2 regions of the Dactylosporangium sp. CS-033363 genome follow, and region 2 is predicted to be linked to the other one. Evidence: riboswitches for the same ligand, from Rfam matches in the RefSeq annotation. Region 2 holds a riboswitch; the other holds the start of a gene.
The links. A riboswitch is a leader RNA that binds a small molecule or an ion and turns the genes downstream of it on or off. The one in region 2 is predicted to bind S-adenosylmethionine.

Region 1 (14,480 bases), 150 kb from region 2:
CGCGCGCGGACAGCTGCCGCAGCTCCACCCGGCAGTGCAGGGTCGCGCCCAGGTCCCGTACCAGGGAACGGAAATCCACCCGATGGGGTGCGGTGAAGTAGATGGTCGTCCGCGCGCCCTGCCCGCCCGGGGAGTCCAGTACGTGATCTACTGCGACGACCTTCATCGGCAGCTCGTGGTCGCGGATCAGCCGCTTCGCCGCGACCTTGGCCTCGGCCTTGCGCTTGCGCAGCAGCTCGTCGCGGCGCAGGTCGTCGTCGCCGGCCATGGCGACCAGGCGCGGGAAGCCCTCGGTCTCCTCGGTGACCCACTGGGCGGCCCAGACGCACTCGGCCACCTCGGGCCCGTCGTCGGTCGGCACCAGCACGCGGTCGCCCACCTGCGGGCGCAGCTCGCCCGGGTCGAAGTAGAACAGCCGCCCGTAGCGATTGAAACTCACCGCGCACAGCATGCCCATGGCGATCACAGTAACGCGGGTCACGCCGGGCGCCTACGGCCCGCGATCGGATGACAGGAAAAGTAGGGAAAAGTCCGACTCGACACTTTTGGTGGACGACGTACCTATACCGACCCTTTCGTCGTTACTAGTGCGGATGGGACCGCAAAAAGGGGCGTAACTCCGGCCGGGAAGGCCTCGTTGGGCGCAGCAGTGGCACGCCCTGACGGGCTTGCTCCCGTACTCCCCGGTCTCGGAGGACCTCATCGCTATGACGGCATCTGTAGCTTCCGCGCGCCCAAAAACAGCCCGACTCCTCGCCACCCTCGCTGCCGCAGGGCTGCTCGGAGCAGCGTGCCCGGTCGCGTTAGCGGCTCCCGCCTCGGCGGGCGCGGCGGAGAGCTCCGGCTGCCCCAACGGCTTCGGCGCCACCGCCGCCGCCAACACGCTGGCCGTGGGCGGGCTCGATTTGCGCGGCATCGGCCTCAAGACGCCCCCGCTCCCGGAGCTGCGAGCGGCCACCGCGCACTCCGGGTTCGCCGGCGGCCCGGCCCGCGCGGCGGCGGACGCCCGCTACATCCAGAGCAGCGGCGTGCTGCCGCCCGGCCTCATCGGCCCGAGCGCCTACCAGCAGGCCCCTCCACCGAACGAAAAGCCTGCGACGGTACCCGTACAAGGCGTCAACCTCGGCGCCCTCACCGTCGGCACGGGTGGCCTGAGCGCCCACGCCACGTGGAAGGACGCCGCACAGTGCACGGAGTCGGCCGGCCCCCGCGCCACCGCCGACGCCCGCCTCGGCGGCCTGTCGATCCTGCCGGGCCGCGGCGGCAAGGCCCTGCTGCGCTTCGGCGCGATCGAGAGCTCGACCGAGACCGGCGTCGGCAAGGTCTCGGGCAAGGCCGCCGCAAAGGCCGGCGCCACGGGTGACATCGCCGACTTCAGCCTCCTCGCCGGCACCCCGGCCGCGATGGGCGTCCGGGTGATCAGTCCGCCGACCCTCGCGGTCGCCGCCAGCTCGTCGAGCAAGACCGTCGACTACAAGGCCCCCGTCCTGGAGGTCCGCGTCCCCGGCCGCGACGCGGTGAAGCTCGACTCGGCCGGCTCGCACGTCGACGTGGTCGTCCCGGTCGACGGCAACTCCCGCACGGAGGCCGAGGACCTCGGCCGCGCCGAGAACCTCCCGGTCGCCGGCCTGCCGCTGCTGGACCTGCTGGGCGGCGCGACGAGCGCCCTGTCCGGCACCCTCGCCGGCGCCACCGCCATCCCCGAGTCGCTGCTCGCCGGCCTCCTCCCGGGCCTCCCGGTCGTCGGCGGCGGCGAGTCCACGGTCCGCAACACCGAAGGCAAGTCGACCCACCCCGCGCGCGCGGTGGTGCTGCGGGTCGAGCTGGGATCGGTCGAGAAGCAGACGAGCCAGACCGGCTTGTACGCCAAGGCGTACTCGGTCCGCGTCAAGCTGATCGTGCGCACGAAGTGGAAGTCCGGCGGGTACGGCGACCAGACCGACCAGACCACCATCCTCGACCTGGGCGTGTGCGCCCTCGAGGCCGCGGCGGCCGCCCCGTCCTCCTCCGGCGGCTACGGCACGGGCGGCCACTCGGGCGGCTACGGCGGCGTGAGCGGCGACACCGGCGGCGGTGGCGGCGGCACGCTCCCCGTCACGGGCTCGACCACCGCGATCGTGGTGGGCGCCGGCCTGCTGCTGGTCGTCGCGGGGCGGATGTTCGTGGTGCTGTCCCGCCGGCGGTCGTCGGCGGTCTGAGACCCCTCGTAAAACCCCTTCGCTGCCCGTGCAGCTCTTCCTCCGGGAGGGCTGCCCGGGCGGCGTTTTTTGTCGTACCCCACGGCTACGGTTTTGGTTGCGGCGATTGGCGGCGACAAGTTCGAACCAGCACCAGAACGCGGATTGGAGACTTGCATGGGTTGAGGTGCATGAGCTGACGTGCATCAGCGCGCGGCAAGAATCCCGAGCGCCGTCGTCGTTGCCGCCGTCGTCGTCCGTCGTCGCCCACCGCCGTCCGCTGGCCGTTGCCGCCGTGGTCCGTCGTCCGCCGTTGCCCGCCCGTCGCTGCCCGCCCGTCGCCGCTGCCCGTCGCCCGCTGCCCGTCGCCCGCTGCCCGCCGCTGCCCGCCCGCCGGTCGCTGCCCGCCCGTCGCCGCCCGGCCGTTGCCGCCGTGGTCCGTCGCCCGCCAGTCGCTGCCCGCCGCCCGTCGCTGCCCGCCAGTCGCCCGCCTGTCGCCGCTGTCCGTCGCCGCCCGCCCGTCGCCGTCGTCCGCTGTCCGTCGTCCGGCGCCGGTCTGCGGGGGCCCCGGAAACACGAAAGCCGCCCCCGGGAGTCCAGGAACGGTTGGCGGGGCGATGCGCGGGCGGCGGGCCTATTTCGGGACCAGGCGGCGGAGTATCGCGGCGAATTCCAGGGCGGCTGAGGCGACCCGCTGGGCGCCGAGGATGGCGGTGGCGTAGCTGCCGTTCATGCCTGACGTCAGTTCGATCTGCACGTCGCCGTCGTCGATCAGCAGGATCGGGTCGCCGTCGTCCTCGGTGATGACGGTGTGGATGGCGCGCAGGTCCAGGGAGACCACGGGGCTCAGTTCTTCTTCGTCGTCCAGCATCGCTACCAGCTCCAAAAGGCCAAGCAGTCCGGGGGGCGCGGCGGCCGTGCGGCTCGCAGCGATTGGCGGCCGCCGCGCCCTGTTGGGCAGCGCGAGGCTTGGACCGCCCAGCCCGGCTCCGCGCTACGAACAACATAGTAGCCGTTTGGCCCTAAGGCCAGTACCCCCTGCGCCGATTGAACTTCGTATGGTCGCCAGCATGATCTCCCGGAGTTCCGGCTTGTCGCTGTATCGGCAGGTCGCGGACGCGATTCGGCAACAGATCATCAGCGGTGAACTGCCGCCGGGGAGTCTGCTGCCCTCGGAGAAGTACCTGGCCGAGGAGCACGATGTCGGTCGCGACACGATTCGAGACGCGATGGCGCACCTGCGCAGCGAGGGTCTCGTCGAGAGCAAGCGCGGCTATCGCAGTCGAGTGCGCTCGCTGCAGCAGCGTGAACGGGTCTGGCTGCATCCGGGCGAGGTCGTCACCGCCCGCATGCCCACGCCGGTGGAGAAGAAAGAGCACAGCATGCAGGAAGGCGTGCCTGTGCTCGTGGTGGGAGACCGTGCCTACCCGGCCGACCGGTACGAGTTCGGACCCGCCGAGAACGCCGGCTGAAACCGGCGAGAACGCCGGCTGAAACCCGGCGGCGAACGCCAGGTCACGAAAAGACACTTGGCTGAGCAAAACGCGTAGGTAACGCGTATCACCCGCAAATAAGTTGTTCAACGCTGCCCGCTGAACCGATGCTTGTGGCAAGCAAGTATCGGCGACGAGCGGGGAGTACGCGGGCGTGCATGAAGAGATCGGGCGGGAGGTCGGCCGGTTCATCCGGCTGTCCGAGCGGCTCTTTGCCACGCTCAAGTGGAACGAGGCCGGTCGCGGCCTCGAGCGCCCCGCCTACCTGCTGCTGAGCCGGATCGCGGTCGACGGGCCGTTCCGGCTCTCGGCCCTCGCCGCCGATGTGAGCCTCGACCTCTCGACCGTCAGCCGGCAGGTCGCCGCGCTGGAGACGGCCGGGCTGATCGGGCGGTACCCGGACCCGCACGACCGCCGCGCCAGCCTGGTCGAGGTGACCGAGCTCGGGCGCGAGGTGTTCGCCGAGAACCGGGCCCGCTGGCTGGCCACGTGGGAAGAACTGCTCGCGGACTGGACACCGGAGCAGCGCGAGGAGTTCGCCGCGCTGTTCGCCCGTCTGAACGAGTCCATTGCGCAACGTCTGCCGAAAGAAAGAGACGCTCGATGAACGAAGCCCGGCCAGCCCTGGCCCACAAGCAGATTCTGCTGCTGATGGGCGGCCTCATGACGGGCATGCTGCTCGCCGCGCTCGACCAGACCATCGTCGGCACCGCGCTGCCCACGATCGTCGGCGACCTCGGCGGGCTCGACCACTACTCGTGGGTCGTCACCGCGTACCTGCTGGCGTCCACCGCGTCGACGCCGCTGTACGGCAAGATCAGCGACCTCTACGGCCGGCGCCCCGTGCTGCTGTTCGCGATCGCGACCTTCCTGGCCGGATCGCTGCTCGCCGGGCTGAGCCAGAACATGCCCGAGCTGATCGCGACCCGCGCGCTGCAGGGCATCGGCGCCGGTGGTCTGATGACGCTGGCGTTCACGATCGTCTCGGACGTGGTCGCCCCGCGCGAGCGGGCGCGGTACCAGGGCCTGTTCGGCGCGGTGTTCGGCATCTCCTCCGTCGCCGGTCCGCTGGTCGGCGGCTACTTCGCCGAGACCGACTGGCGCTGGATCTTCTACATCAACGTGCCGTTGGCGATTTTCGCGCTGTTCGTCTGTGCTCGTGTGCTGCGGCTCGTCCCGCACACCCGCCGCGACCACAAGGTGGACTACCTCGGCGCCGCGTTCATGGTGGCCGGGTCGAGCGCGCTGCTGCTGGCCCTGTCGCTGGGCGGCACCGACGGCTACGCCTGGGACTCGGTCACGATCCTCGGCCTGTTCGCCGCGTTCGCGGTGCTCGCCGCGGCGTTCATCGTCGTCGAGAGCCGTGCGCAGGAGCCGATCCTGCCGCTGCGGCTGTTCAAGCGCGCGACGTTCTCGCTGTCGAATGCGGCCACGTTCATTCTCGGCTTCGCGATGTTCGGCTCGATCATCTACGTCCCGCTGTACCTGCAGATCGTCAAGGGCGCCACGCCGACCCGCTCGGGCCTGCTCATGCTGCCGATGATGGCGGGCGTCATCGTGACGTCGATCGTGTCCGGGCGCATCATCTCGAAGGTCGGGCGCTACAAGTGGTTCCCGGTCGCCGGTACCGTCATCATGGGCTCCGGCTTGTTGCTCTTCACGACGCTGCAGGTGAACACGCCGCTGTGGCAGGCGTTCATCTACATGACCGTGATCGGCGTGGGCCTGGGCATGGCGATGCAGCCGCTCATTCTGGCCGTGCAGAACTCGCTCGAGCTGCGTGACATGGGCGCCGGTACCTCCGCCGCCACGTTCTTCCGCTCGCTCGGCGGTTCGGTCGGCGTCGCGGCGCTCGGCGCGGTCATGAACAGCAAGCTCAGCAGCGGCAGCGGCGGCGTGTCGATCAACGCTCCGGCGCAGGTGCGGGCGCTGCCGGCGGCCCAGCTGGAGATGGTCGAGCGGCTGTTCGTCAACGCGCTGCACCCGGTGTTCCTGTCCGCCGCGGTCGTCGCGCTGGTCGGAACGCTCATCACGCTGGCCCTGCCGAACAAGTCGCTGCAGGGCAGCACGCCGGTGGAGACGACCACGGGCGAGGATGCCGCGGCGGAGATGGAAGCGAAAGCCGCCGCTTTCTAGACAAATCACGATATGGCCGGATTCCTGAAAAGGCATCCGGCCATATTTTGTTACCGGTGGGTTTTCATTGTGGCGCAGGACACATTACTTTTGCAGGCATGCGCAGCACGATGATGAAGACACCCCTGCTGATCTCCCGCATTTTGCAGCACGGCAGCACCGTCCACGGCGACTCCGAGGTCGCCACCTGGACCGGCGAGGGCGCCCGGCGGACCAACTACGCCGAGGTCGGCCGGCAGGCCGCGCGCCTCGCCCACGCGTTGCGCGGGCTCGGGGTCACCGGCGACGAGCGCGTCGGCACCCTGATGTGGAACAACGCCGAGCATCTGGTCGCGTACCTCGCGGTGCCGAGCATGGGCGCCGTGCTGCACACCCTCAACCTGCGCCTGTTTCCCGAGCAGCTGATCTACATCGCCAACCACGCCGAGGACCGCGTGGTCATCGTCGACTCGACGCTGATCCCGCTGCTGGCCGGCGTCCTGCCGCACCTGACCACGATCCGGCACATCGTCGTGGTCGGCGGCGGCGACACCGCCAAGCTCGCCAAGGACGGCGTCGAGGTGCACGCCTGGGACGAACTGCTCGCGGGCAAGCCGGACACGTTCGAATGGCCGGATGTGGACGAGGACGACGCGGCGGCGTTGTGCTACACGAGCGGTACCACGGGAAACCCCAAAGGCGTCGCCTACTCCCACCGCTCGATCTACCTCCACTCGATGGAGGTGTGCATGGCGGAGTCCTTCGGCCTCGGCCCGCAGATGCGCAACCTGGTGATCGTCCCCATGTTCCACGCGATGGCCTGGGGCCTGCCCTACGCCGCGCTCATGAGCGGCGCGCAGCTCGTCATGCCCGACCGGTTCCTGCAGGCCGCCCCGCTGGCCAAGATGATCGAGGTGGAGAAGCCGTCCTTCGCCGGTGCGGTGCCGACGATCTTCAACGACCTGCTGGCGTACCTCGACGCCAACCCGACCGACGTCTCCTCGCTCAAGGAGGTCGTCATCGGCGGCTCGGCCTGCCCGCCGGCGCTCATGCACGCGTACGCCGAGCGCTACGACATCCAGGTCATCCACGCCTGGGGCATGACCGAGATGTCGCCGCTCGGCTCGATCGCGCGGGCGCCGTTCGGCACCGAGGGCCCCGAGGCCTGGGCGTACCGCTACACCCAGGGCCGCATCCCGGCCGGCGTCGAGGGCCGCATCGTGGGCCCGACCGGCGAGGTCATGCCCGCGGACGGCAAGGCGGTCGGCGAGCTGCTGGTGCGCGGGCCGTGGATCACCGCGCAGTACATCGGCGAGGACGGCCCCGATCCGGACAAGTTCGACAACGGCTGGTTGCGCACGGGCGACGTCGGCACGCTCACCCCGAACGGGTACCTCACGCTGACCGACCGCGCCAAGGACGTCATCAAGTCCGGCGGTGAGTGGATCAGCTCGGTCGACCTGGAGAACGCGCTCATGGCCCACCCGGCCGTGCTCGAGGCCTGCGTGGTCGGGGTGCCGGACGACAAGTGGGGCGAGCGGCCGCTCGCGACGGTGGTGCTCAAGGAGGGCCAGACCGCCGACGCGGCGACCCTGCGCGAGTTCCTGTCCGCGAAGGTCGCGCGGTGGCAGCTGCCCGAGCGCTGGTCGTTCATCGAGGCGGTGCCGAAGACCTCGGTCGGCAAGTTCGACAAGAAGCGGGTCCGGTCCGACTATGCAGGCGGGGACCTGGAGGTGGTAGAGATCAACGGGTGACCCGCCCGGCCAAGATTGCGTTGGCGATCACCGCCGCCCTGTCGGCGTGTGTGATCGCGCTCTGCGGCGTGGCCCTGGCACTCAAGGACTGGGTGCCAGGGCTCGCGGGCTGCGCCGATCCGACCCGCCCCGCCAAGACCTCGGTCATCACCGAAAAGGCGAGGATCGAGCAGTCGTACCCCACGATGAAGCCGATCCAGTCCGTCCACTGGCAGGAGCACGAGGCCCGGGCGCGCAGCTGCCCCGAGATCGGCCCGATGGACTACGAGATGAACGGTTTCGCGGTGCTGACCGCGCAGCGCGCGGCGGCCGCCCCGGACGGACCGGCCGCGGCCGACCCCGACGTGCCGGCCGACCTGCGCCCGTTCGCCCCGCCGTCGCCGCACTGGATCACCGTGGGCGACGGCCTGCTGCTCGATCGAGCGTCCGCGACCGTGTACTTCACGCGCTTTTCTTCGCGGCCGCCTTCTTCGCCGGGGCCTTCTTGGCCGGCGTCGCCTTCTTCGCGGGGGCCTTCTTCGCCGCCGCCTTCTTGATCGGCGTCGGCTTGGACTCCTCGTCCTCGTCCGACTCGGCCGGCTCCTCGCCGCGGGCGGCCCGGGCCCGCTCGACCGACGCCCGCAGCGCGGCCATCAGGTCGACCGCCGCGGCCGGGGCCTCCTCGGCCTCCTCCGGCTGCACGACCTCGCGCCCGGCCACCTTGGCGTCGATGACCTCCTGCAGCGCCTCGCGGTAGTTGTCGGTGTACGTCGACGGGTCGAAGTCGGCCGCCATCGACTCGATGAGCGATCCGGCCATCGCCAGCTCGGCCGGGCGCGCCGTCACGTCCTCGTCGAGGATGTCGAACTTGGCCGCGCGAATCTCGTCCGGCCACAACATGGTGTTCAACACGAGCACGTTGTCGCGGACCCGCAGCGTCGCCAGCTGCTCGCGCTGCCGCAGCGCGACCTTGACGATCGCCACCCGCTCGACGTTGGTCAGCGCGTCCCGCAGCAGCGCGTACGGCTTGGCCGCGGTCTGCTCGGGCTCGAGGTAGTACGCCTTGTTGTACAAGATCGGATCGACCTGCTCGGTCGGCACGAACTCGAGCACCTCGATCGCGCGGCTCGTGGTCAGCGGCAGCTCGGCGAAGTCCTCGTCGGTGAGGATGACCATCTCGCCGCCGCCCAGGTCGTAGCCCTTGGCGATGTCGTCGTAGGCGACCTCTTCGCCGTCGATCGAGCAGACCCGCTTGTACTTGACCCGCCCGCCGTCCTCCCGGTGCACCTGGTGGAAGCGGATGTCCTTCTCTTCCGTCGCCGAATAGAGGCGGACGGCGATCGAGACCAACCCGAAGGAGACCGCGCCCTTCCAGATCGCGCGCATGAGGATCCTTTCCGCAGCGTATCGACCATGCAATCTTCAGCTTCGCATCGTTTTGACCTGGGCGCGAGCAACTCTTAGGCGAACTATCGTGTGGTGCATGGCCGTCCCACCGGTTCCGATGCTCGCCTCGCCCGGCGTGCTGCCCGCCGGGCCGGGCTGGGCGTACGAGTTCAAATGGGACGGCATCCGCGCGATCGCGGTCGTCCAAGCGGGCGTGACCAGGCTCTACGCCCGCAGCGGGGCCGAGGTGACGGCCGCCTATCCGGAGCTCGCCCAGATCGGGCGCGGCCTCACCGACTCGGTGCTCGACGGCGAGGTGGTCGCCATGGACGAGGCCGGGCAGCCGTCGTTCCAGGTGCTCGCCGAGCGCATGCATGTGCGTGAACCGCACCGCGCGGCGCGGCTGGCCGCTGCGGTGCCGGTGACGTACCTCGTCTTCGATGCCCTGCGCGCGGAGGGCGAGGAGATCACCGGCGTGCCGTACCGCGGCCGGAGGGAACGCCTCGAAGCACTGCCGCTCGGCCCCCGCGCGATGGTCCCCCCGTCCTTCGACGACGGCCCGGCGACCGTGGCCGCGAGCGTCGAGAACCGGCTCGAGGGCGTGGTGGCGAAGCGGGCCGACTCGCTGTACCACCCGGGGATTCGCACTTCCGACTGGATCAAGGTCAAGCTGGAGGAGAGCGCCGAGTTCGTCGTCGGCGGCTGGCGGCCGGGCAAGCGCGCGCTGGGCGCCCTGCTGGTCGGCGTCCCGGCCGCGGGCGGGCTCGCCTATCGGGGCCGGGTCGGCGGCGGCATCTCCGGCGCGTCCGAGCGGGCGCTGCTGGCCGCGCTCGAGCCGTTGTCGACGAACGAAAACCCCTTTGGCGCAGCGGTACCCCGTGAGGACGCTCGCGGCGCCGTCTGGGTCCGCCCGCACCTGGTCGTCGAGGTCAAATTCAGCCACCGGACGCGCGACGGCCGGCTGCGTTTCCCGCGCTTTCTGCGCATCCGCCCGGACCTCACCGCCGAGGAGGTGCACGATGCCTGATCGAATGCGCGTCGAAGTGGACGGCCGGCAGCTCGAAATCTCCAATCTGGACAAGGTTTTGTACCCGCAGGCCGGATTCACGAAGGGCGAGGTGCTCGACTACTACACGCGCATCGCGCCGACCCTGCTGCCGTACCTGGAGGGCCGGCCGCTCACCCGCACCCGCTATCCGAACGGCGTCGAGGGCAACAGCTTCTTCGAGAAGAACGCGCCGGCGGGCACGCCCGATTGGGTCAGGACGGTACGGCTGCCGGTTCCTGGCTCTTCGAAAGGCCGCGAGCAGATCGACTTCATCGTGGTCGAGGAGATCGCCACCATGGTGTGGCTGGCCAACCTGGCGGCGCTGGAGCTGCACACGCCGCAGTGGCGCGTCGACGCCGAGGGCCGGAAACTCGACCCCGACCAGCTCGTCGTGGACCTGGATCCCGGCCCGCCGGCGGGCTTGCCGGAGTGTTACGAGGTCGCCCTGATCATGCGCGAACGCCTGTCCACTGATGGCCTTTCGTGCTGCGCGAAGACGTCGGGCAAAAAAGGAATGCAGCTGGTCGTACCGCTACCGGGCGACGAAACCGCCGACGAACTGAGCGCTTACGCAAAATCGATCGCCGAGGAACTCGCGCGCGCACACCCGAAACTGATCGTCGCGAAAATGGCGAAGCAGCTGCGGCCGGGGAAGGTCTTCATCGACTGGAGCCAGAACAACGCGTTCAAAACGACCATCGCGCCGTATTCGCTGCGGGCGGGTTCGGTGCCGACGGTCAGCGCGCCGCTGACGTGGGACGAGGTGGAGGCGGGGGAGCTGACGGCGGTCGATTTGAGCCCTTCGGCCGTGCTGGAACGGGTCGAGTCGCTCGGCGATCTGTTGCAGTTGTGATCCGATAAGTCGGGCGCTGGCGCGCCGCGACTTATCGGATATTTCGTATCTGCCCGATTCGGCCGCTTCTTAGCGCAGCGCGTTGATCAGGCGATCGATGTGCTCCGCTGTGGTGCCGATTCCGATGCTGGCCCGGATCGCCTGGTTGGCGCCGGGCTCACAGGATGCTTCGCTCCTCGCGCTCGCCGATCGCGCGGTCGCTTGTCCGACGGCCGGCTTGCGCGTGGAAGGGGTCGCGCAATCGGCGTCTGGCGCGTGCGTGGCGCGGCTTTCGGCTTCGGCCAGCAGGCGGCGGGTCAGCGGGTGGGCGCAGAACAGGCCGGTGCGCACCCCGATGCCGTGGTCGCGGCCCAGGGTGGCGGCCAGTTCGGCCGGGTCGCGGCCGGCCACCGTGAAGGAGACGATGCCGACCCGCTCGGCGTCGGCCGGGAACAGGCACAGCTCCTCGACGTGCGGCAAGGCGGCCAGGCCGGTGCGCAGGCGGTGCAGCAGGGCCTGCTCGGTCGCGGCCAGGTCGCGGTGCTGCAGGGCGCGCAGGGCGGTGGCGAGGGCGACGGCGCCGAGCAGGTTCGGGGTGCCGGCCTCGTGGCGGGCCGGGCCGGTCGCCCAGCGGGTGGCGCCGTCGTCGGGGACGTGGGCGCTGGCGCCGCCGCCGGCGAGGTACGGTTCGGCGGCGTCCAGCCAGTCGGCCCGCCCCGCGAGGACGCCCGCGCCGAACGGCGCGTAGAGCTTGTGGCCGGAGAACGCGATGTAGTCGGCGTCCAGCTCGGCGAGGCGGCCCGGCGCGTGCGGGGCCAGCTGCGCGGCGTCCACGGCGATGCGGGCGCCGAAGCGGTGGGCGACCTCGGCGAGGCGCCGGACCGGCCACACCTCCCCGGTCACGTTGCTGGCCGCGGTGATGCTGACGAGGACGTTCGCGTTCTGTCGACGGTACAGCCAAAGCTCCAAAGCCCCGACCGCCTCCTCCGCCGACCGTGGCGCGGGCAGGCGCACCGCGTCGCGCCAGGGCAGAAGATTGGCGTGGTGCTCGGCGTCGAACGTGACGACCGTGGTGCCCTCGGGGACCGCCCGCGCGAGCAGGTTGAGCGCGTCCGTGGTGTTGCGCGTGAAGATCACCGTGTCGCCGGCGCCGCGGCCGAGGACGTCGGCGACGGTCTCGCGGGCCTGCTCGTACTCGCGGGTGCAGCGCTCGGACAGCGCGCCCGCACCACGGTGGACGCTGCCGTAGTAGGGCAGCAGCTCGGCGACGGCATCGGCCACGACCCGCAGGCACGGCGCGGTGGCGGCGATGTCGAGGTTGGCGAAGTCGACGGACCGGCCGTCGGACAGCTTGACGTCGCCGGGCGTGAGGATTTCAGACACGGGTGCACCCCAATCGTTCGCGCTTGCTCGGCACACCGCGTGCCGGGCCGTGTCATCACCCGGGGCACCCCGCCGCGAACGCGAGGGTTGCCGGCCAGCAAGCCGGGGCTGTGCGCTGGCACTCATGACCTGTCCCGACGGTACCGCGGATAGAGTTGCCCCATGAGCGAACTCCCGCCGAGTGGGACGCCGTCCTCGCCCGAGCCGGCTTCCGGGCCGCCCGCCGCGCCATCCTCGGATGCGGGGCCCTGGGCTTCCCCGAGCGCGCCGTCGCCGGGGTGGGGTTCGCCCGATCCGAGCTGGGGATCACCCGCTCAGCCGCCTGCTTCGAGTCCTTCCTCCGCGCCGCCGCAGCCTTCCTCGGCACCGCCGGCTTGGGGCACGCAGCCGGCCTCCGCGCCGCCGGGGCCTGCCTCCGCGCCGCCGCAGCCGTCGTCGGCACCGCCCGCTTGGGGCACGCAGCCGCCCGGACCCGCCTCCGCGCCGCCGCAGCCTTCCTCGGCGCCGCCCGCTTGGGGCACGCAGCCGCCCGGACCCGCCTCCGCGCCGCCGCAGCCTTCTTCGGCACCGCCCGCTTGGGGCACGCAGCCGCCCGGACCCGCCTCCGCGCCGCCCTCGTGGGAAGCGCAGCCCGCCTCCGCGCCGCCCGCTTGGGAGGCACAGCCCGCCTCTGCGCCGCCCGCGCCTGGTTCCGGGTGGGGCGCTCAGCCCAATGCCGCGCCGCCCGGTCCCGCGGCGGCGCCGCCCGGCCACGGTTGGGGCGCCCCGAGCGCACAGCCCGCGCCGCCGTCGCCCGGGCACGTCCCGCCGCCACCTGGTCATGCCACGCCGCCGCCACCTGGGTACGCCGTCACGCCGCCTCCGCCCGGTTACCCCGCCGCGCCGCAGCCCGGGCAGGTCGCGCCTCCGCCCGGTTACCCCGCCGCGCCGCAGCCCGGGCAGGTCGTGCCGCCGCCTGGTTACGGTGCCGCGCCGCCGCCGGGGCAGGTCACGCCGTCGCCTGGTTACGGTGCCGCGCCGCCGCCGGGGCAGGTCACGCCGTCGCCTGGTTACGGTGCCGCGCCGCCGCCGGGGCAGGTCGCGCCGCCGCCTGGGTATGCCGCTGGGCCGCCGTCCGGGCAGGGTCCCGCGGGGCCTGAGGCGGGTGGGTCGGAGTGGGCGCGGCCCGTGATGGGGCAGGGTGCGCCGGGGCAGGGGGCGGTGGCGCCGGTGGTGCCGGCTTCGGCGGTACCAAATGTGACTGAAGCCGCCGAACCCCAAACCGGCCAGCAGCAATATCCGACGGCGGCGCTCGCCCTGGCTGCCGCGCCCCCCGCGCGGAGGTCGGATCGGCGGCGGCTCTGGACGCTCATCGGCGTCATGGGGTTCATCGCGGCCTGCGGCGTGGCCGTGCTCGCGTTCTTCGGGTTCAACGGGGGCTGGACCGCCCTCGTCGTCGGCGTCGCCTCCGCGATCATCCCGGTGCCGGTGCTGGTCTCCTGCTTCCTGTGGCTGGACCGGTACGAGCCGGAGCCGGTGAAGTACCTGGTCTTCGTCTTCGGCTGGGGCGCGTTCGTGGCCACCGGCGTCGCCCTGGTCGTCAACACCGCCGGGTCGTACTTCGCCGAGAAGGCCGGGTTCTCCGATGCGCTGGTCGCCGTGCTCGTGGCGCCGCTCATCGAGGAGAGCATGAAGGCGCTCGGGCCGGTGCTGCTGTTCTGGCGGCGGCCCCGCGCGTTCTCCGGGATCATCGACGGCATTGTCTACTGTGGACTGTCGGCGACCGGGTTCGCGATGGTGGAGAACATCCTGTACCTCGGGTTCAAGGGGTACGGGGAGACGGCCGACAAGTCCGGGCCCGTCACCGGGGCGGCCGCGCTGGTCGGGATCTTCATCGTTCGGATCCTGATGACCGGGTTCGCGCATCCGCTGTTCACCTCGATGACCGGCATCGGGCTGGGCTTCGCGTCGCGCTCGTCGGCCAAGGCGGTGCGGTGGCTCGCGCCGATCGCCGGGCTGCTGGTCGCCATGATGCTGCACGGATCGTGGAACCTGATGTCGGTGACCGCCTCGACCAGCGCCTGGGTCCTCCTGTACGGCTACTTCGCCGTCATGATGCCGATCTTCCTCTGCATGGTCGGGTTCGCGCTGTGGCTGCGGGCCAACGAGGGCAAGCTGACGGAGCGGGTGCTCGGGGAGTACGCGCGCGCCGGATGGTTCTCGCCGCCCGAGGTCGCCGCGCTGGGCACGCTCGGGCGCCGGCTCTCGGCGCGCCGCTGGGCCAAGCGCGTGGCCGGGGACGCGGGCGCCAAGGCGATGCGGGCGTTCCAGTTC
Region 2 (14,480 bases):
CGTCGGCGGCTTGACCGATTTGTCCCAGCTTGGGCTGCCGGTGAGCGGCCTGCCCGGCACCGGCACGCTGCAGGGCACCTCGATCGCCGACACCTCGTCGGCGTTCCCGGCCACCCCGAAGCCGTCGCCGCGCAAGGCCAAGCAGCCCAGGACCGAGGCGGGTGGCCTGCCGCTGGTCGGCGGCCTGCCGCTCGCCGGTGGCGGCGGCCTGCCCGTGGTCGGCGGCCTGCCCCTGCTCAACGGCGGCGGCCTGCCGGTGCGCGGCACGCTCAACCCGGTCGACAACGTCGGCATCCCGGTCGGCGGCGGCCTGTCGGGCGGCCAGTCCAACGGCTCCCGCGGCATGTCGGGCGGCCAGTCCAACGGCGGCCGCGGCGCGACCGAGGCGGGCGGCCTGCCGCTGGTCGGCTCCAGTGAGGCAGGTGGCCTGCCGCTCGTCGGCGACCTCCCGCTGGGCGGCAGCGACGTGCTCAAGAACGACGCGGTGACGGGCGTACCGGTCATCGGCGGCATCGGCCCGACCCCGGGCGTGAGCACCAGCGCGGTCGCCAACCGGCTCGTGCCGACGACGGGCGCCCTGCCGCAGGCCGCGAGCAACCTCCCGCTCGTGACCGAGTCGGCGGCCTACACCCCGCGGCACGCGGAGTCGGACGCCTACGCGCCGCGGCACGCCCAGACCGAGGCCCTGCCCCTGGTCACGGGCCTGCCGGCGGTCGGCGGCATCGCCCAGGGCGTCCTGCCGATGTTCAGCGGCATCGTCGGCTGACCACGGCGGTTGTGCGCGGCTGACCACAGCCGCTTCTCGCGGGGGCCGGGCGCTGAGCGTCCGGCCTCCCGCGTTTCAGCGCACTTTCTGCTGCTCCGCGTAGTTCGCCAGCCACTCCACCTGGGTCGGGTCGAGCGAGGGCCGGACCCGGGAGCGCGCCAGCTCCACGTGCTCCGCCGTCACCTGCGTGGCGTCCAGTGACTCGCGCATCGCGGCGAGGGCCGACTCGCGTACCAGGGCCGCGCAGTCCGCCGCCGAGAAGCGGTCCAGCGAGGCGGCCAGCGCGGGCAGGTCGACGTCCGGGGCGAGCGGGACCGACTTGGCCGCCGCGCGGAGGATCTCGGCGCGGGCGTCGGCGTCCGGCGGCGGTACGAACACCAGGCGCTCCAGCCGCCCCGGCCGCAACAGCGCCGGGTCCACCAGGTCCGGCCGGTTCGTGGCGCCGATGACCACGACGTTGCGCAGCGACTCCACGCCGTCGAGCTCGGTCAGCAACGCGGCCACCACGCGGTCCGTCGTCCCGCCGTCGGTGGCCTGGCCGCGGGTCGGGGCCAGCGCGTCCACCTCGTCCAGGAAGACCAGCGTCGGCGCGGCCTCGCGGGCCCGGCGGAACAGCTCGCGCACCGCCCGCTCGGACTCGCCGACCCACTTGGAGAGCAGCTCGGCGCCCTTGACCGAGAGCACGTTGGCCTTGCCGGTGCCGGCGATCGCCTTCACCAGGAAGGTCTTGCCGCAGCCGGGCGGGCCGTAGAGCAGCACCCCGCGCGGCGGGTCCACGCCCAGGCGGGAGAAGGCGTCGGGGTACGACAGCGGCCACAGCACCGACTCGGTGAGCGTCTGCTTGACCTCGACCATGTCGCCGACGTCGTCGAGGGTCACCTTGGCCAGCTCGAGCGAGCTCTCGGCCATCGACGTCGGGCGGACGACCTCCAGCGCGGCCTCGAAGTCGGCCATCACGACCTGCGGGGTCTCGGCCTCGCGGCGGTGCCGGAGCGCGGCCCGCACGCCCGCCTCCCGGGCGAGCGCGCCCAGGTCGGCGGCGACGAAGCCGGGGGTCCGCGCGGCCACGTCGTCCAGCTTCACGTCGTCGGCCAGCGGCATGCCCCGGGTCAGCACCGCGAGCTGCTCCTTGCGCAGGGCGGCGTCGGGCAGCGGCAGCGAGATCTCGTGGGCCAGCAGGTCGGGGGAGTGCAGCGCCGGGTCGACCGACTCGGGGCGGCTGGTGGTGCACACGACCGCCTCGCCCTCGCGGATCAGCTCGCCGAGCAGCTGGCGGAAGACCGTGGACAGCGGGCCGGGCTGGTCGCGGGGGACGAGCGCGTCGACGTCGGAGATGAGCAGGATCGCCGGGCCCGGCGCGCGCATCTCGTCGGCCGCCTTGCGCAGGCGCGCGGCCGCGTCGTTGTTGGTCAGCGCCGCGATCTCGGGCGCCCACAGGGCCACCACCTGGGCCTCGACCTCGCCCGCGACCGCGTGCACGAGCGCCGACTTGCCGGAGCCGGCCGGGCCGGTGACCAGTACACCCAGGGAGACGGTCGTCCCCAGCTTGGCCAGCACCTCGCCGTGGTGGAAGCCGAGGTCCAGCAGCTCGATCAGCTGTTCGGCCTGGGCGCGCAGGCCGGGCAGGTCGTCCAGGGTGGGCGGCGGGACGGCCGGGGCCACGGTCGGCGGGGCATATGAGGTGCCACCGGCCGCGGTGGTCGCTCTCGACGCGGCCGGGGTCGCGGTCGGTACGGAGCCCGGGCCGGCCATCACACCGCCCGGCGCGTGGGTGGCCTGGCCGTGCAGCCAGCCGACCGCGGTGTCCATGGTGACCAGCGCGGCCGCCTCGGGGTCGGCGGTCTCCACGGTGAGCAGGGCGCTCGTCCACGCGTACCCGACCGTGTTGGACAGGCTCCGCCGGGCCGCCTCGACCAGGCCGCGGTCGACCATGTGCACCGCCGGCGCCGAAACGGACAGCGTGCCCAGCGACACGTCCTGGGGCAGCAACGACACGTTGTCCCCGACCGTGACCACCTTGCCCAGCAGCGCCAGGCGCAGCATCTCGGGCGAGACGACGGCCATGATCTCGGCCGGGCCGGAGAGCGTGACGTTGCCGGCCGCGCGCAGCGGGGCGGCCTGCACCGTGACCTGGCCGCCGTTGCGCAGGCCGAGGTTGCCCAGCAGCAGGTCGTCGGCGTACAGCAGGGCGCGGCTCGCCCCCGGCTCGGCCACCGCGACGATGCCGGCCGAGGTGCGCCGCCCGGTGAGCGTGATCGGATCGCCCGGGCGAAGGCCCAGGGCGGTGAGGACCTCCGGGTGCAGGCGCACGACGCCGCGGCGGGCATCGAGCGCGGCCGGGCGGAGGCTGGCAGTGAGCGTCAAGGTCGCCGACACGCGTTCGAGCGTAACTGTTGCTGTGAAGGGGCTGAGTCTTTCGTCAAGCCGCAACATCAAGTGCGTACGTTTGGTCAATGCGGATTCGCCTTCCGAGCCTCACCCGGCGCCAGGTCATCGCCGGTGCCGTCGGGATCGTGCTCGTCGCGGGGCTGGTGGCGTGGGCCGCGGCGCCCGCGCCGAAGCACTACCGGGCCACCGACCAGATGCTCACCGTCCGCACCGGCCCGGCCGACGCCGACGAGGTCACCCTCGACACGACGCTCTACCTGCCCAAATCGGCGAGCGCGAGCGACCCGGTGCCGGCGATCCTGCTCGCGCACGGCTTCGGCGGGACCAAGCAGAGCGTCAAGAGCGATGCCGAGTTGTACGCCGAGCAGGGCTACGCGGTGATGACCTGGACGGCCCAGGGGTTCGGCCGCTCGACGGGCGAGATCCACCTGGACAGCCCGGACTGGGAGGTCAAGGACGCCCAGCGGCTCCTCGACTGGCTCGCCGCGCGCCCGGAGATCGCGAAGTCGGGCAACGACCCCAAGGTGGCCGCGGTCGGCGGCTCCTACGGCGGCGCGCTCTCGCTGCTGCTGGCCGCCCAGGACAGCCGGGTCGACGCGATCGTGCCCATGATCACCTGGAACGACCTGGTCAACGTCTTCCTGCCCGGCGGGGTGTTCAAGAAGCAGTGGGCCGGGCAGTTCTTCGGCTCCACCGAGGACCCGCGCAATCCGCAGTGCGGGCGGTTCGCGGCGGACATCTGCCGCGCGTACCTCGACATCGCCACGACCGGCAAGGCCACCCCGGCCCAGGAGGCGCTGCTGCGGCGGTCCTCGCCGTCGGCGGTCCTGGACAAGATCAAGGCGCCCACGCTGCTGATCCAGGGCCAGGTCGACACCCTGTTCCCGCTCAGCGAGGGCGACGCCAACGCCCGGGGCATCGCGGCCACCGGCACCCCGGTGCGGGTCGCCTGGTTCACCGGCGGCCACGACGGCGGCACCGGCCCGCAGTCCGAGGTCGACCGGCTGCGCCTGCTGACCGGCCAGTGGCTGGACCACTACGTCAAGGGCAACGGGGCGGCGCCGGCCGACAGCTTCACCTACTCGCGCGTCTCCGGCCTCAACGCCCAGGGCCGCGGGCTGGTCACCACCGCCTCGAAGATCGACGAGTACCCCGGCCTGAACAACGCCGGCGCGACCGTCGACCTGCGCGGGCCCGCCCAGCCGATCGCCAACCCGCCGGACGGCAACCCGGCCGCGCTCTCGTCGCTGCCGATCGCCGGGCTGTCCAGCCTGCTCGGCTCCAGCGGCCTGGGCGACGGCATCTCCCAGGAGATCCCGGGCCAGCACGCGGACTTCGTCTCCGAGCCGCTGCCGGCCGCGCTGGACACCGCCGGCTCGCCCCGGGTCCAGATCCGCGCGGCCTCCCCGACCGGCGAGGCGACGCTGTTCGTCAAGCTCTACGACATCCCGGCCAAGGGCGCGCCGTCGATCCCGGAGGGGCTGATCGCCCCGATCAAGCTGACCGGCCTGGCCAAGGACATCGCGGATGCGGTACCGATGACCGTCATCCTGCCCGCCGTCGTGCACCGCTTCGAGGCCGGCAGCCGGGTCGGGATCACCGTGGCGACCGCCGACACCGCCTACTGGTCGCCGCCGGATCCGGCCGTCTACACGGTCGCCGTCGACGGGGCGGTCACGCTGCCCGCCATCGCCGGCACGCCGATCGCCAACCCCGAGGTCATCTGGCGGTACGTCCTGATCGCCCTCCTCGCGCTGATCGTCATCGCGCTGGCGGTGGCCCTGCTCGTGGCCCGCGGCCGCGCGCGACGCATCGACCGCAGCGTGGCGACGGAGCACGTGGACACGCCGCTGGTGGTGCGCGGGCTGCGCAAGGAGTACAAGGACTTCGTGGCGGTGTCCAAAGTGGACTTCACCGTCCAGCGTGGACAGGTGGTCGGCCTGCTCGGGCCGAACGGCGCGGGCAAGACCACCTCGCTGCGGGTCCTCATGGGGCTGACCCGGCCCACGGCCGGCGAGATCCTGGTCTTCGGCCACCGGCTGCTGCCCGGCTCGCCCGTGCTGTCCCGGGTCGGCTCGCTCGTCGAGGGGCCAGGCTTCCTGCCCCACCTGACCGGGGCGCAGAACCTGGAGTTGTACTGGCAGGCGACCGGACGGCCGGCGGCGGACGCGCACCTCGAGGAGGCGTACGAGATCGCGGGTCTCGGCGGCGCGGTGCACCGGCGGGTGAAGACCTACAGCCACGGCATGCGCCAGCGCCTCGCGATCGCCCAGGCCATGCTCGGCCTGCCGGACCTGCTGGTGCTCGACGAGCCGACCGACGGACTCGACCCGCCGCAGATCGCCGAGATGCGCAAGGTGCTGCGCCGCTACGCCACCGGCGGCCGGGCCGTGCTGGTCTCCAGCCACCTGCTCGCCGAGGTGGAGCAGACCTGCACCGACGTCGTGGTCATGCACCGCGGCGAGGTGGTCGCGGCCGGTCCGGTCGACGACATCGTCGGCGACTCGCCCACGGTGCAGCTGGACGTGTCCGATGTGGACGAAGCGGAGAAGGTGCTGGGCGAGCTCGCGGGCGTCCGCTCGGTGGCCTGGTCCGGCGGGCGCGGGCTGGTCGTCGACATCGACGGCACGCCGCGGGCCGAGGTGGTGGCGGCGCTGGTGCGGGCCGGGGTCGGCATCGACCGGGTCACGCCGCGGCGGCGGCTGGAGGACGCGTTCCTGTCCCTGGTGGGCGGGGACACCAAGGCGAGCGGGGAGCGGTCATGACGGCGACGAAGTCCGAGATCGTCGGCGGCGCGGCGGGGTACCGCCCCGGCGCCACCCTCTCGCTGTGGACGGAGATCAAGCGGCAGGGGTCCCGGCGGCGCACCCAGATGGCGCTGGCCTTCATGGTGCTGCTGCCGCTGATCATCCTGACCGCGTTCCAGCTCGACAGCAGCGGCGGCGACGACAACGGCGGCGGGGGCGGCGAGTTCTCCCGCCTGTCCGACCTGGCGACCAGCGGCGGGCCCAACTTCACCCTCTTCACCCTGCTGGTCTCGTCCGGTTTCCTGCTCGTCGTGGTGGTCGCGCTGTTCCACGGCGACACGGTGGCGTCCGAGGCGAGTTGGGGGAGTCTGCGGTACCTCCTGGCGATGCCCGTGCCCCGCTCCCGCCTGCTGGCCGTCAAGCTGGCCGTCTCGCTGCTCTACAGCCTGGCCGCCATCCTGACGCTGGTGGTGACGGCGCTGGTGGCCGGCACGCTGCGCTATGGCTGGTCGCCGCTGAGCGCGCCGATCGGGGGCGAGATCGCGGCCGGGACGAGCGTGGTGCGGCTGGCGGAGATCGTGGGGTACCTCTGCATCACCCTGCTCGTCGTCGCCTCGCTGGCGTTCCTGCTGTCGGTGTCGACGGACGCCCCGCTCGGCGCGGTCGGCGGGGCGGTGCTGCTGCAGATCCTGTCGAACATCCTCGACCAGATCACCGCGCTCGGAAACTTGCGGACGGTCCTGCCGACCCACTACGCCGACGCCTGGCTCGGCCTGCTCTCCAGCCCGATGCAGACCGATGACCTGGTCAAGGGCGCGATCGCGTCCCTGACCTACGCCACGGTGTTCTTCTCCTTGGCCTGGTGGCGGTTCCTGCGCAAGGACGTCGTGAGCTGACAGGCATTGGACGGGGCCCTACCGACCGGTAGGGTGCCCGTCCATGCGGATCTCCGCCCTCGGGGGCGCGTGCGTCCTGGCCGCCGGGCTCGCCGCCCTCGCGGCCGGGCTGTACTACGACCAGCACCACCTCTACGAGTGGACGCACTTCGCGCAGAGCTCGAACCTGACGCGGGGCCCGGTCGAGGCGCAGACCGCGAAGATCTTCACCCTGCTCGGGGCGATCGCCAGCGCGTTCGGGGCCGTGATCGCGGCCGGCAGCGTGGCCCTGGCCCGGCTCGGCGGGCGCACCGGCGGCTGGGTGCTGCGGCTCACGTCGGTCCTGCTGCTGGTCCTGATGCTCCTGGTCGCCGTGGTGATCGCGATCGGCTCGGTCACCGGCGAAGATCCCGTGGCCGTCATCGACACCCCGCTGTGGCTGCTGGCCGCCGAGTGGGCCGCGCTCGCCGTGGCAATCCTCGGGGCGGGAGTCGCGACCGTCCAGCTGTGGCGCTTCGTGCCGGCCTACGCGGAGGAGTCCGCGTAGCCCGCTGTTTCGCGTTCGCGCGGGCTATCTCGGAGAGTCCGGGCAGCCCGCTGTTCGCGTTCGCGCGGGCTACTCGGAGGAGTCCGGGTAGCCGTCGATCGAGCACATCGGCGGCCGGTCGGGGTGGGCGACCGCTGTCTCGTGCGGTACCACGGCGGAATCCTGTCGCTCGAACTGCGTCAGCGTCGGCCAGAGGGCGTGGCTGGGGGAGAGGCGGGCGTTGATCGTCTGCAGGATCGTGGCGGCCATCCGGCCCAGGGCGGCCGTGTCCTGGTGGCCGTGCGTGCGCTGACCGAGGTCGACCTGCGCGACCGCGTCGAGGCCGTTTGCCCGCCAGGCGTCGATGAGCAGCCCGGTCTCGACGCCGTAGCCGGCCGCGAACGGCAGGGACTCGAGCAGGGAGCGCCGCGCCGCGTACTCCCCGGCCAGCGGCTGGACCACCCCGGACAGCTCCGGGAAGTGGGCGTTGAGCAGCGGCCGCGCGGCCAGCTCGGTGACCCGGCCGCCGCCCGCCGCCGAGACGTCGAGCAGGGGCCGGTCGTAGAACGCCTTGACCATGAGCGTCGCCGGGTCGGTCAGGAGCGGCCCCAGCAGCCCGGTGACGAAGTGCGGGCGGAAGTCGGTCAAGTCGGCGTCGACGTACACGAGGATGTCGCCCTTGGTGACGGCCAGCGCCTTCCACAGCACCTCGCCCTTGCCCGGGCGGGAGCCGACGGCCGGGAGGATGTCGTCGCGGTGGTGCACGGTGGCGCCCGCGGCCGCGGCGACCTCGGCGGTGCGGTCGACCGAGCCGGAGTCGACCACGATCAGCTCGTCGACGAGCGGGCCCAGGGTGCGCACCCCGGCCACGATCTCGCCGACGGTGGGCTCCTCGTCCAGCGCGGGCAGCACCACGCTGACCCGGGTGTCGCCCTTCGCCGCGAGCACCTCGTCGGCCGGCCAGTCGGTCCAGCGGGAGGTGCGCCGCGCGAACCAGTCCGCCGCGATCGGGTGCATGAGTGAAAACCTAGCCTCGTCCACGTCGTGAGATGACTCATACCCAGTCGTCGGTAAGGCCCCTTAGACTGGCGTTACAACTGAATACCTCATCCAGAGGGGCAGAGGGACACGGCCCGATGAAGCCCCGGCAACCCCTGCGACGTTCTTTGCTCAACGAAGAGGTCCGTCGCGGTAGGTGCCAAATCCGTCTCGCGCGCACGTCCGTGCGCGTGGGAAAGATGAGAGGAAGGCCTCCGCCATGACCTCGACGCTCAGCGTCTTCACCGACTCCCCGGCCCGCAACCTCGTCTGCCGCGGCTGCGGCGCGACGTTCCCGCTCGCCGCCCAGCACGCCTGTTACGAGTGTTTCGGCCCGCTCGAGGTCGGCTACGACGCCGCGGCGCTGGCCACGGTGACCCGGGAGCAGATCGAGGCGGGGCCCAAGAACATCTGGCGGTACGCGCCGCTGCTGCCGGTCGGGATCGACCCGGCCACCCGCGTGACCCTCGACCCGGGCCTCACCCCGCTGGTGAAGGCCGACGGGCTGGCCAAGGAGCTCGGGTTCACGGCGCCGCTGTACGTCAAGGACGACTCGGCCAACCCGACCCACTCCTTCAAGGACCGGGTCGTCTCCGTGGCGCTGACCGCGGCCAAGGCGCTGGGCTTCACGCGGTACTCCTGCGCCTCCACCGGCAACCTCGCCAACTCCGTGGCCGCCCACGCCGCCCGGGCCGGCGTCCCGTCGACCGTGTTCATCCCGGCCGACCTGGAGCCCGGCAAGATCGTCATGACCGCGGTGTACGGCGGGCAGGTCGTCGCCATCGAGGGCTCCTACGACGAGGTCAACCGGCTCTGCTCCGAGCTCACCGAGACCGACGAGTTCGAGGACACCGCGTTCGTCAACGTCAACGTCCGGCCGTTCTACGCCGAGGGCTCCAAGACCCTCGGGTACGAGGTCGCCGAGCAGCTCGGCTGGCGCATCCCGGCCCAGGTGGTCATCCCGATGGCCAGCGGCGAGCTGCTCACGAAGATCGACAAGGCGTTCACCGAGCTGGTCGAGATCGGGCTCGTGCCCGCGACCGAGTGGAAGGTGTTCGGCGCCCAGTCGGCCGGGTGCAACCCGATCGCGAAGGCGCTGCATGACGGTACCGACGAAATCACCCCGGTGAAGCCGACCGGCATCGCGAAGTCGCTCAACATCGGCGACCCGGCGGCCGGGGTCTACGCGCTGGAGTCGGTCCGGCGGACCGGCGGGTGGATGGAGTACGTCGGCGACGACGAGATCCGCGAGGGCATCCAGCTGCTCGCCCGCACGGCCGGCGTGTACGCCGAGACCGCCGGCGGGGTGACCACGGCGGTGCTCAAGAAGCTGGTCGAGTCGGGCAAGCTCGACCCGAACGCGGAGACGGTCATCTTCAACACCGGCGACGGGCTCAAGACCCTCGACGCGGTGGCCGACCGGGTGGGTCCGACCCACACTGTCAAGCCCTCGCTGAAGTCGGCCCGCGCGGCCGGCCTGCTCGGATGATTTTTTAGGCGGCACGATCACGCAGCGTTGATCGGCTGAGAGCGCTTCCATGCTCGGACGAGGACCCCCTCGTCCGAGTGGGGGAGAAGTTCGGTACGGTGCGTAACCATCGATGAGCGCATCGTCGGTTTGCTGACTTGACTGCCCTAAGTCCGGGGTTCAGGATGCTCGGTGCGGGAGGACGTGTCGCCGCGAGACCCCTGGGTCCGCGACCACAACACCGGAGGTGTTGGCGAGCGTCCTCTCGACCAATTTCCGGGCATAAATGGTTTGCAGAGGTCTGCCGCGCGGCGCGACCCTCACCGGTATGGCCCAGTCAACGCTAGAGATCGTCGAGGTCGGCGCCGATGACCCGGCCGCCGTCGACGCGGCGTTCGCGATCGCCGGCGCGTCCGTCGGCGCCGACCTGCCGGACTTCCCGCCGGAGTGCCGGTACCAGTACGACATGCAGTTCCGGGTCCCGCCCACCCGCGGGCCGCGCCGCTACTTCCTGGCCCGGGACGGGGCCGAGCCGGTCGGGGTCGTGCAGGTCGACCTGCCCCGGCACGACAACCTCGACAAGGCCGTCATCGACATCAACGTGCACCCGGACCACCGGCGCCGGGGGATCGGCCGGGCCCTGTTCGCGCACGCCTCGGCCGCGGCCCGCGCCGAGGGCCGCACAGGCGTGTTCGGCTTCAGCCCCATGACGGATGCGTCCAGCGGGTTCGCCGCCGCGTACGGCCTGACCAACGGTCTGCTCGACGCCCGCCGCCGGCTCGTCGTGGCCGACCTGGACGAGGCCGCCCTCGACCGCATGTACGCCGACGGCCTGGCCAAGGCGGCCGGCTACCGGCTCGTGCACTGGGGCGACACGCTGCCCGAGGAGTACGTGGAGGACCTGGCCGCCCTGGACTCCTCGTTCCTGGCGGAGTCGCCGATGGGTGAGCTCGAGTACGAACCGGAGAACGTCGACGCGGCCCGGGTCCGCGCGCAGCACGCCGCGAACACGGCTTGGGGGTGGCGGCGGTACGAGACGGGGCTGGTCCACGAGGCGAGCGGCCGACTGGTCGCGTGGACCGCGATCAAGGCCGCCCGCACCATCGACTGGCACGCCTGGCAGATGATCACCCTGGTCCACCCGGCCCACCGCGGCCACCGCCTGGGGATCGTCGCCAAGGTCGCCAACCTGCGCCGGATGCAGGCGGGGGAGCCCGCCGTGACGGTGATCGACACCTTCAACGCGGCGGACAACTCCTACATGATCGCCATCAACGAGGCGATGGGGTTCCGGTTCGTCGATCTTTGGGCGAACTGGCAGGGGGCGCTGGCTTAGCCTCGCCGGGGTTGATCGCGAAATGTCGGGCTTCGTGCCTCAGCCCGACATTTCGGACTTATACCCCGTCCGGGGATTCGCGCGGTATGGGGTGATTTTGCGGGCGGGTTGCCTCGTTGCTGGAACTCGTCACATGGTCGGCGGGCCCGCTCGGCGGTGGCAGGATGGCGCACATGGAGAACTCACACCCCATGTTCGCCAGCCACGCCGACACGCTGGAGCGGGCGCTGACCGCGATCGCCGAGCGTGCGTACTGGTCCAACTACCCCGAGTCGCCCAGCCCCCGCATCTACGGCGAGCATGCCGCCGGCGAGGGGGAGGCGGCCTTCCGGGCGTACCTCGGCGCCGATTTTCCCCTCAAGGATCAGCCCGGCATCACCGACTGGGTCGCCACCGAGCGCTCGCCGTTCGGCATCGAGCTGGACGTGCGCTATCCGCACCTGGACGTCGACGCCGCGTTCGCCGCGCTGGCCGAGGGCATGCCCGCCTGGCGCGCGGCCGGCCCGCAGACCCGCACCGGCGTCTGCCTGGAGATCCTCGACCGGCTGCACAAGGCCTCGTTCGAGCTCGCCAACGCCGTGCACGCCACCACCGGCCAGGCCTTCGTGATGGCGTTCCAGGCCGGCGCCCCGCACGCGTTCGACCGGGCGCTCGAGGCGGTCGCCTACGCCTACCGCGAGATGACCCGCACCCCGGCCACGGCCGACTGGCAGAAGCCCGCGGGCAAGGGCCAGACGCTGCACATGTCGAAGACCTTCCATGTCGTACCGCGCGGTGCCGCCCTCGTCATCGGCTGCAACACGTTCCCGACGTGGAACTCGTACCCGGGCTTCTTCGCGTCCCTGGCCACGGGCAACCCGGTGGTCGTCAAGCCGCACCCGGGGGCCGTCCTGCCGCTGGCGATCACCGTGAAGATCGCCCGCGAGACGCTCGCCGACGCCGGCTTCGACCCCAACCTCGTCCTGCTGGCCGCCGAGGCGCCCGGCGAGGGGCTGGCCAAGACCCTCGCCCTGCGGCCCGAGGTGCGCATCATCGACTTCACCGGCTCGACCGAGTTCGGCGACTGGCTCGAGGGCAACGCGCGCCAGGCCGTGGTCTACACCGAGAAGGCCGGCGTCAACACCGTGGTGGTCGACTCGACGGACGACTTCGCCGGAATGTGCCGCAACATCGGGTTCTCCTTGGTGTTGTACTCCGGGCAGATGTGCACCACTCCGCAGAACATTCTCGTGCCCGTGGGAGGCATCGCCACCAACGAGGGGCACAAGAGCCTCGACGACGTCGCCCAAGGCATTGCCGCGGCCGTCGGTGCACTCACCGGAGATGCCGCCAAGGGCGTGGAACTGACCGGCGCAATCGTGAACGAAGGCGTTCTGGAAAGGCTCCAGAAGGCCGCAACGGTGGGCGATCCGGTACTCGAATCCTCAGACGTTTCACACCCGGCTTATGCGACCGCGACTGTCCGTACACCGCTCATCCGGAAACTCGGCGCGGATGACGCCGAGACGTATGGGTCGGAGTGGTTCGGTCCCATTTCCTTCGTTGTCGCGACCGATTCCACAGACGGCAGTGTGCGGATCTTCGCGGACACGGTCGGCAAGAAGGGCGCATTGACCGCATCGGTCTATTCGACGTCGCCGGACGTCCTCGACGCCGTGGAAGAGGCCGCTTTGGTTGCAGGTGTGCATTTGTCAGTGAACCTTACCGGCGGTGTCTTCGTGAACCAGTCGGCCGCGTTTTCCGACTTCCACGCCAGTGGTGCCAATCCCGCGGCCAATGCCGCGCTCACCGACGGTGCCTACGTCGCCAGCCGCTTCCGCGTCGTTCAGTCACGACGTCACGTGTAGTGCTGAAGGTTCCTAACGAGTAGTCGCCGGGCGATGCTTGACTCTGCAAGGAAAAGTTGCGAGAAGGCATGCTCGGCGACCTTTTTCCACTGTTTGAACCGTGACCTTGCTGTCCGATTTAGGCCTGTCGGCAGGGTGGTTACTCCTGTACCGTGCGGTTCGGTCGTCTTCCTTCGCCGGTTCCACCCCCGGACCCGGCGGCTGTGGTTGAAGACCCGGAGCTGGTCCCCACAGCCAGCCGAGTAAGCAGCAGGACCGAAGTAGAGGAAGTGCACCGTGGCACAGGGCACCGTCAAGTGGTTCAACAGCGAAAAGGGCTACGGCTTCATCGCGGTCGACGGGGGGCAGGACGTCTTCGTCCACTTCTCCGCGATTCAGATGGACGGCTACAAGTCGCTGGAAGACGGACAGCGCGTCGAGTTCGAGATCGCGCAGGGTCAGAAGGGGCCGCAGGCCGAAGGGGTTCGGCTCCTCGCCTGACCCAAGTCTCCGTATTCAACCGCCGGGGCACCGCCCTCATTGACGAGGGCTGGTGCCCTGCGTCCTTTTTACGGCATTTCTTTTCCTCCTTTGCCGGCTTCCTGTTGGGAGAGCGCTCTCTGGGTGAACCCTGGGGATCACCTCGCGGGGCTCTCCGTTTGCTTGCACTCGACCGGCCAGAGTGCTAAACAGGGACTTGGCACTCGCAACCCGTGAGTGCCAAGGTCGGGACGGTGCAGTCCTCCGGTGGGCAACCACCTGAGGCTGGTCGTCGCGGGCTCATCCGGCCCGACCGCCCGGAGCTGCCGACGTGGGGCTCCGAAGGTGCGAAAGCAGGCGGTGAGCCGCAGGCCCCACGGGGTCGAGGCGAATCGTGAGTGTCCAGGAGGACAACGCCGAATGGCCAAGATTATCGCGTTCGACGAAGAGGCGCGCCGCGGTCTCGAGCGGGGCATGAACCAGCTCGCCGACGCCGTCAAGGTGACGCTCGGGCCCAAGGGCCGCAACGTCGTCCTCGAGAAGAAGTGGGGCGCGCCCACCATCACCAACGATGGTGTGAGCATCGCCAAGGAGATCGAGCTCGAGGACCCGTACGAGAAGATCGGCGCCGAGCTGGTCAAGGAAGTCGCGAAGAAGACCGACGACGTCGCCGGTGACGGCACGACGACGGCCACCGTGCTCGCGCAGGCGCTGGTCCGTGAGGGCCTGCGCAACGTCGCGGCCGGCGCGAACCCGATGGCCCTCAAGCGCGGCATCGAGGCGGCTGTCGCCTCCGTCGCCGACGAGCTGGCCAACCTCGCCAAGGACGTGGAGACCAAGGAGCAGATCGCCTCCACCGCCTCCATCTCCGCCGGCGACTCCACGGTCGGCGAGATCATCGCCGAGGCGATGGACAAGGTCGGCAAGGAAGGCGTCATCACCGTCGAGGAGAGCAACACCTTCGGCCTCGAGCTCGAGCTCACCGAGGGCATGCGCTTCGACAAGGGCTACATCTCGCCGTACTTCGCGA

Region 1: another riboswitch for S-adenosylmethionine. It lies ahead of ACQPZ4_RS03060 (aminotransferase class V-fold PLP-dependent enzyme); the one in region 2 lies ahead of thrC (threonine synthase).

Annotation. Positions count from the first base shown of each region.
Region 1 covers NZ_CP192032.1:645,000-659,479, forward strand. The annotation lists gene ACQPZ4_RS03005 (PSP1 domain-containing protein) at 1-457, opposite strand, end outside; gene ACQPZ4_RS03010 (hypothetical protein) at 891-2,198, shown strand; gene ACQPZ4_RS03015 (hypothetical protein) at 2,812-3,048, opposite strand; gene ACQPZ4_RS03020 (winged helix-turn-helix domain-containing protein) at 3,248-3,649, shown strand; gene ACQPZ4_RS03025 (MarR family winged helix-turn-helix transcriptional regulator) at 3,825-4,277, shown strand; gene ACQPZ4_RS03030 (MDR family MFS transporter) at 4,274-5,806, shown strand; gene ACQPZ4_RS03035 (fatty acid--CoA ligase) at 5,905-7,539, shown strand; gene ACQPZ4_RS03040 (hypothetical protein) at 7,536-8,075, shown strand; gene ACQPZ4_RS03045 (Ku protein) at 7,981-8,904, opposite strand; gene ligD (non-homologous end-joining DNA ligase) at 9,002-9,931, shown strand; gene ligD (non-homologous end-joining DNA ligase) at 9,924-10,805, shown strand; gene ACQPZ4_RS03060 (aminotransferase class V-fold PLP-dependent enzyme) at 10,875-12,158, opposite strand; SAM riboswitch class IV at 12,182-12,297, opposite strand; gene ACQPZ4_RS03065 (PrsW family intramembrane metalloprotease) at 13,404-14,480, shown strand, end outside.
Region 2 covers NZ_CP192032.1:496,484-510,963, forward strand. The annotation lists gene ACQPZ4_RS02345 (hypothetical protein) at 1-766, shown strand, start outside; gene ACQPZ4_RS02350 (AAA family ATPase) at 842-3,142, opposite strand; gene ACQPZ4_RS02355 (alpha/beta fold hydrolase) at 3,220-5,919, shown strand; gene ACQPZ4_RS02360 (ABC transporter permease) at 5,916-6,797, shown strand; gene ACQPZ4_RS02365 (hypothetical protein) at 6,841-7,323, shown strand; gene ACQPZ4_RS02370 (glucosyl-3-phosphoglycerate synthase) at 7,393-8,319, opposite strand; SAM riboswitch class I at 8,406-8,547, shown strand; gene thrC (threonine synthase) at 8,561-9,829, shown strand; gene ACQPZ4_RS02380 (GNAT family N-acetyltransferase) at 10,137-11,144, shown strand; gene paaN (phenylacetic acid degradation protein PaaN) at 11,318-12,991, shown strand; gene ACQPZ4_RS02390 (cold-shock protein) at 13,268-13,471, shown strand; gene groL (chaperonin GroEL) at 13,871-14,480, shown strand, end outside.